Regions from separate parts of the Luteibacter rhizovicinus DSM 16549 genome, predicted to be linked through region 1. Evidence: riboswitches for the same ligand, from Rfam matches in the RefSeq annotation. Region 1 holds a riboswitch; the other holds the start of a gene.
What was found. Region 1 has a riboswitch for cobalamin ahead of BJI69_RS07830 (TonB-dependent receptor domain-containing protein). Riboswitches for the same ligand answer to the same signal wherever they lie in the genome.
Positions count from the first base shown of each region.

Region 2: it holds a riboswitch for cobalamin, as region 1 does, so the genes downstream of both, BJI69_RS06270 (CoA-acylating methylmalonate-semialdehyde dehydrogenase) here and BJI69_RS07830 (TonB-dependent receptor domain-containing protein) in region 1, are expected to answer to the same signal.

Region 1 covers NZ_CP017480.1:1,719,797-1,723,346, forward strand. Annotated here, with positions in the region: gene BJI69_RS07830 (TonB-dependent receptor domain-containing protein) at 1-1,745, opposite strand, end outside; cobalamin riboswitch at 1,883-2,119, opposite strand; gene nagA (N-acetylglucosamine-6-phosphate deacetylase) at 2,166-3,311, opposite strand; gene BJI69_RS07840 (SIS domain-containing protein) at 3,330-3,550, opposite strand, start outside.
Region 2 covers NZ_CP017480.1:1,351,944-1,355,493, reverse strand. Annotated here, with positions in the region: gene BJI69_RS06270 (CoA-acylating methylmalonate-semialdehyde dehydrogenase) at 1-1,382, opposite strand, end outside; cobalamin riboswitch at 1,507-1,727, opposite strand; gene BJI69_RS06265 (aldo/keto reductase) at 1,768-2,751, opposite strand; gene BJI69_RS06260 (LysR family transcriptional regulator) at 2,952-3,550, shown strand, end outside.

The DNA.
Region 1 (3,550 bases):
GCGCGCACGTCGGCGGTGGTGTAACCGCCCAGGCGGGTGGTGTTGGCCGCGTCGTCGTAGCTGTAGCCCGCCGAATAGACCGAGCCGCCGACGGTGAAGGCGCCGAGGTCGCGGTCGACATCGAGTCGGGCCGTGCGCTTCGGGCGGCGGGCGAGCAGGTTGTTGTACTCGTCGCCGCTGTCACGGTCCTTCGGCTGCTGCAGGGTGCCGTAGGCACGCAGGTGCCAGCCGTCCACGTCCGCGCCCAGCTGTCCTTCCAGCCCGCGGATGCGCGCCTTGCTGACGTTGATCGGCAGGAAATTCGCATCGAAGCCGATCAGGTCGCTCACGCGCGTCTGGTAGGCGTTGACCGCCCAGTTCCAGATGCCCGGACGAGCCGACAAGCCGATCTCGGCGGTACGCGACTTCTCCGGGCTCAGGTTCACCGGCGCGCCGTACGGGTAGTACTCGTCATTGAAGGTCGGCGCGTGGAACGCGGTGCCGTAGGAGGCGGTGACCTTCATGCCGTTGTCGAAACGGAAACCGTACGCGGCCTGGCCGGTGGTGTGGTTGCCGAACTGGTTGTTGTGGTCGTGACGCGCCGAAAGCTGGATCTCGTTGGCGCCGAAGACGCCCTGGTACAGCGCGAACACGCCCGTGTTCTCACGCGTGTCCTTGAGGTAATCCGTATCGCTCTTCAGCTTTTCCTGCTGGTAGTCCACGCCGACGCTCAGGGTCTGGCCCGGGGCGAGGGTGACATCGTTCTGCCAGGAGGCCTGGTTGCGCTTGGAATACAGATAGCCCACGCGTGCCTTGTCGACGCCGTAGTTCACGAAGTCCAGGGTCTTGTCGGCGCCGTTGAGGTAGTTGTCGGCGCGGTCCTGGTTCTGGCCCAGGCTGATCGACATGCGCCAGTTTTCCAGGGCGTTGAAGGCGAGCTTGGCGCCGGCGACCTGCTGGGTGCGGCGGGTCAGGTTCTGGAAGTCGCCGTCGTATTCGATGTCGCCCTTGCTGCGCAGCCAGCTGCCGGTGAGCTCCGTGCCGTCGTCCCAGCGGTAGCCGCCGGAGAGCGCGCCGTTGTACGTGCGGTAGGCGTCGTGGTCGGGCTCGTTGGTGAAGCAGCCCTTGAACACGTCGCCCGCGCCAACGCGGCAGGCATTGATGCCGGAGGTGTACTGGCCGCCGAGGCTGGCGTTGTACCAGCTGTGCTGGGTACCACCCGAGAGACCGAACTGGCCGTCGGTGTAGCCATGGCTGCCGCCGGTGACCGAGAGCGACGGGGTCGGCGCTTCGCCGGCCTGGCCGTGGCGGGTGAAGATCTGGATGACGCCGCCGATGGCGTCCGAGCCATAAAGGCTGGACTGCGGGCCACGGACGATCTCGATGTGATCGATCTGGTCGACGGGCAGCTGCTCGTAGGCCGGGATGCCGGCGCCGACCGTGCCGACGCGCACGCCGTCCAGCAGGACCAGGGTGTGCGAGGAGTTGGTGCCGCGCATGAACAGCGAGGTCTGCTGGCCGATACCGCCCGAGTTGGCGATGACCACGCCCGGCAGGCCGGTGAGCAGGTCCTGCACGCTGACCGGCTGCAGGCGCTCGATATCCTCGCGGGTGATCAGCGTGACCGGGGCGAGCACTTCATCCAGCGGCGTCGCTGCGCGGTTGGCGGTAACCACCACCGGGTCGAGCCGGTCGGCAGGAGCATCGGCCGCGTGGGCGGCGGCGATGGACGACAGCAGGGCCATCGCGAGCAGGGTCTTCTTCATGGAGCCGTTTCCTTAGTGCATCGCTAGAGGCGACACGGAGGACAAACGGCGAACGGCATGCGGGCACGGATCGACCCGGAACGCTGTCCGGATTCGCCCTCCGCGAATCGCCCAACAGAAAACGCCCCGCGATAGTCGCGAGGCGAATGCATCGGGCCGGTCTCCGGACTTGCGTCAGCCACCTGCCGTGGCGGGACCCGGCGCCTTCCCGCTTGCGCAGTGGCGTTTGGCCGGTTCCCGTAAAGACCTTCAGGCCTTCCTGTCGCTTACCGTTGCGGGGGCAGTGCCGGAATAGTCGCGAGGCGACGCACCGGCTTCCCGTTTCATCCTTTCCAGCGACCGCCGGTCGGGACACCCGAACGGCGCCACTCTAGCGGGCCGCCGGGTCCATGTCACGCGGATTTAACAACTGGGCCGGCGTCAGCCGACGACGCGCACGCCACCGATCCAGGTCTCGACGACCTCGTGGTTGTCATCCATGACGACCAGGTCGGCGCGATAGCCGGCGGCAATGTGGCCGTGGGTGGCACCGAGGCCGAGGAAGGCGGCCGGGTAGGTCGAGGCCATGCGCGCGGCCTCGTCGTAAGGCACGCCGACCATGTTGATCGTGTTGCGCACGGCCGTGGCCATGTCCAGCGCCGAGCCGGCCAGGGTGCCGTCGGCGGTCTGGCAGACGCCGTCCTTCACCGTGATGGTCTCGCCCTTGAGCACGAAGGTCGGATCGTCCGAGCCGACCGGCGGCATGGCGTCGGTGACCAGCATCATCTTCTCGCGCGCCTTCGCCGCGATGGCGACGCGCAGCGAGGCCGGATGCACGTGGTGGCCGTCGACGATCAGGCCGCACCAGCTGGCCGGGTCTTCGAGCGCCGCGCCGACCACGCCGGGTTCGCGGCTGGTGAACGGGGTCATCGCGTTGAACAGGTGCGTGAAGCCGCGGATCCCCGTGGCCAGCGCGTTGCGCGTGGTGTCGTAGTCCGCCGCGGTGTGCCCGGCGGCGACTATCACGCCGTTGGCGACCAGCTCCTGCAGGACGGCGGCGCTGGCCCGTTCCGGCGCGAGGGTGAGCAGGGTCACGCCACCGTGGCGGCGCGCGACCATCGCCACATCGCTTGCATCGGCGATGCGGAACTTGGCCGGATCGTGCACGCCCTTGCGCTCGGGGGCGATGAACGGACCTTCGAGATGGATGCCGAGCACGCCCGGCACGCCCTGGGCGACCGCCTCGTTCACCGCATCGATGGCCTTGGCCATGACCTCGACATCGTCGCTGATCAGGGTGGGCAGGAAGCCGGTGGTGCCGAACTTCGCGTGCGCCTCGCCGATCGTGCGGATGGCCTCGACGGTGGGCGCGTCGTTGAACAGCACGCCGCCACCGCCGTTGACCTGGCAGTCGATGAAGCCCGGCAGCAGGCTGCGGCCACCCAGGTCGTGGCGTTCCGCGGCACGCACGCGCGGATCGGAAGGCAGCGCGAGCCCGGTGATCTTTCCGTCGTCGATGAGGACGGCGAAACCACCCTGGAATCCGTTATCGGTAAGGACGCGACCGTTGACGAGGGCGATGGTCATACGAGGAAACTCCGTAGATCAGACGGTTTCCGTCACCTTGTTCAGGTGCGGCGGGACGTCGGGATTGAAGCCACGGCGCAGCGCGAGGGCGGCGGTGGCGCGATAGAAGCTCTGCACGGTGACCAGCACCGCGGCGATCGGCGCGGTGGCGACCAGCGGAAGGATGTCCTCGCCCGTGGCGCCCGGCGCCGCGACCCAGACCTTGGCACCACGCTTACGGAACTCGGCGGCCACGTCGA
Region 2 (3,550 bases), 370 kb from region 1:
GACCCGGTGAACGAGAACAGCGGCACCGGTACGGGAATCGGCACGTTGATGCCAACCTGGCCCACGTCGATGTCTTCCTGGAAACGTCGCGCCGCGGCGCCGGACTGGGTGAACACCGCCGTGCCGTTGCCGTTTGGATTGGCGTTGACCAGGTCGATCGCCTCGTCGAGCGAGTCGACGGCCAGGATCACCAGCACGGGTCCGAAGATCTCTTCGTCATAGATGCGCATGCCCGGCCGCACGCCCGAGAAGATGGTCGGTCCAACGAAATTACCTTCCTCGAAGCCGGGCACCACCGGCTTGCGGCCGTCGAGTTCGAGGGTGGCACCTTGCTCCACACCCGAGGCAATGTAGGCCTCGACACGCTCGCGCGCCGCACAGGAAATCAGCGGTCCGACATCGGTGCCGGCGGCATGGCCCGCGCCCACCTTCAGCGTCTTCGCCTTGGCCACGAGCTCGGGAATCCAGTTCTGTGCGTCGCCGACCAGTACTGCGGTCGACGCTGCCATGCAGCGTTGGCCTGCCGCACCGAAAGCTGCGCCGGCGAGGGCGTTGAGCGTCTGTTCCTTGTTGGCATCCGGCAACACGACAGCATGATTTTTCGCGCCCATCATGCACTGCACGCGCTTGCCGGTCTGCGAGGCCCGGTGATACACGTGAGTGCCGACGCGCGTGGAGCCGACGAAGGAGACCGCCTTGATATCGACGTGATCGCAGATCGCATTGACTACGTTTTCACCGCCGTGGACCACGTTGAGCACGCCCTTCGGGATGCCGGCTTCGAGTGCCAGTTCGACCAGACGCATCGTCACCATCGGATCCTGCTCGGACGGCTTCAGCACGAAGGTGTTGCCGGTGGCGATCGCCATCGGGAACATCCACAGCGGAATCATGGCGGGGAAATTGAACGGCGTGATGCCGGCACAGACCCCGATCGGCTGCAGAAGCGTGAACGTGTCGACGCCGCCGGCGACGTTGTTGGCCAGTTCGCCCAGCTGCAGGTTGCCGATGGCGGCGGCGTGCTCGACCACTTCCAGGCCACGGAAGACGTCGCCTTCGGCGTCGGGAAGCGTCTTGCCCTGCTCGGCGCTGAGCAGGGCGGCGAGCTCGCCCATGTGTTCGCGAATCAGCTGCTGGTACTTAAGGAAGATGCGCGCGCGTACGCCGATCGGTGTCTTGCGCCAGCTCTTGAACGCCTGCGCGGCGGCGGCGACCGCGGCGTTCACCTCGTCGGTGGTCGCGAAAGGCACGCGCGCCAGGACCGCCTGGGTCGCGGGATTGACGACATCGCGCCATTCGGTGGATCGGGATTCGACGAAGATGCCGTCGATCAGCAATTTGACGGTCGCGACATCGGTCGCCACTGAGTCCAGCTTGTTCATGTCCTGCTCCGTACGCTCACCCGCGAAAGGGGTGCGGCGAAGCAGACAAGAGGACGCGGAGCAGCGGGTGGCCGCGCCGAATCAGCCCGTCCGGTTGCCCGCCGCAACACCCGAGGAGGCGCCCCTGGGGGCACCTGCACAGGCCGGTCTCCGGGCTTGCGAGCGGTGCATGCCGCACCACCCCGACACCTTCCCGCGCATCGCGCAGTGGTTACGTCGTCGGGTGTTCTCGCCTACCGTTGCGGGGGCAGCGCCGGCATGGGATCTCGCGATCCGCACCGGCTTCCCGTTTCACCCTGCCCGCTGCGTGTGCGGCGGCAGGACACCTGTGATCCGCCGAGTGTAGCGTGGTGGCTGACGCGCTCAAGCTGCAGTGCGGTAGAACTCAGCGACCGACGAGGGCTTGCAGGTGCGCGGGGTAGCGCTCGCCTTGCAGCGGAATCCTCGACACCGAGGCATGGATGTCCTGGAGTTCGTTGGCGCTCAGCGCGACATCGGCGGCACCGAGGTTTTCTTCGAGTCGGTGCAGCTTGGTCGTCCCCGGAATCGGTACGATCCACGGCTTCTGGTGCAGCAACCACGCCAGTGCGATCTGGGCCGGCGTGACGTGCTTCGCGGCGGCGATGCTGCCGAGCAGATCGACCAGCGCCTGGTTGGCCTTGCGCGATTCTGCGGTAAAGCGCAGCACGCTGTTGCGGAAGTCCTTGCTGTCGAAGCTCGTGCCCGCGTCGATCTTGCCGGTCAGGAAGCCCTTGCCGAGTGGGCTGAACGGCACGAAGCCGATGCCGAGTTCTTCCAGGGTCGGGATGATCTCCGTTTCCGGTTCGCGCCAGAACAGCGAGTACTCGCTCTGCAGGGCCGTCACCGGCTGCACGGCATGCGCGCGACGAATCGTCTGCGCCCCGGCTTCCGACAGGCCGAAGTGCTTCACCTTGCCCTCGGCAATCAGGTCCTTGACCGCACCGGCGACGTCCTCGATGGGCACGGACGGGTCGACACGATGCTGGTAGAACAAGTCGATCGCGTCGGTGCGCAGCCGCTTCAGCGAGGCCTCGGCGACGGTCTTGATGTGTTCGGGGCGGCTGTTGAGCGCACCCTGCACGCCGCCGACGTCGAAGCCGAACTTGGTCGCGATCACGACCTTGTCGCGGAACGGGGCCAGCGCTTCGCCGACGACTTCCTCGTTGGTAAACGGACCGTAGACCTCGGCGGTATCGAAGAAGGTCACGCCGCGCTCGACGGCGGCACGGATCAGGGCGATGGCCGCGTCGCGTTCGGTAGCGGGGCCATAGCCGAAGCTCAGGCCCATGCAGCCGAGGCCGATGGCGGAGACGTCGAGGCCGGTGGATCCCAGTGTGCGTGTCTGCATGTCGTTTCCTCTTTGAGGTAGCCAATCTAGGGGCGAGCCCCTCGCACGACTAGCCAGCGCGTGCGGCTTGCTCTTATAGCCAGAATTCATGAATCGGCCCGATGGCTTGAGGGCACCTGCGTCCCCCGGGCGTTTTGACGGCTCTCGACCCTTCACGGTGCTAGAGTCCATGCGTCACTCATGAGCAGGCGTCACGTGTCATGCGTAAGGATCTCCACGATCTCGTCGCCTTTCTTGCCGTGGCCAGGGAGGGGAGCTTTACCCGGGCGGCGGCGAAACTGGACACCACCCAGTCGGCCCTCAGCCACACCATCCGCAAACTCGAAGGCCGTCTCGGCGTGCGCCTGCTCGCCCGCACCACGCGCAGCGTGTCGACGACGGAAGCGGGCCAACGACTGGTCACCCGGATCGGCCCGATGTTCGAGGACATCGAGACGGAACTGACCGGCCTGAGTTCGTTCCGGGAGAAGCCCGCCGGATCGATCCGCATCAGCACGTCGGTCCACGCCGTCGAGGCCGTGCTCCAGCCGATGCTGGCGACGTTCCTGCCGCTCTACCCGGATATCCAGGTGGAGGTGTCGGCTAACAACGAACTGGTCGACATCGTTGCCGAACGCTACGACTTCGGTATCCGTCTTGGCGAGCAGGTGGGTAACGGCATGATCGCGGTCCGCGTCGGCCCGGACTTTCGAATGATGGTGGTCGCGGCGCCCTCGTACTTCGAACACCGTCCGCGCCCGGCGGTGCCGCAGGACCTCACCGCGCACAACTGCATCAACATCCGCCTGCCCACCTACGG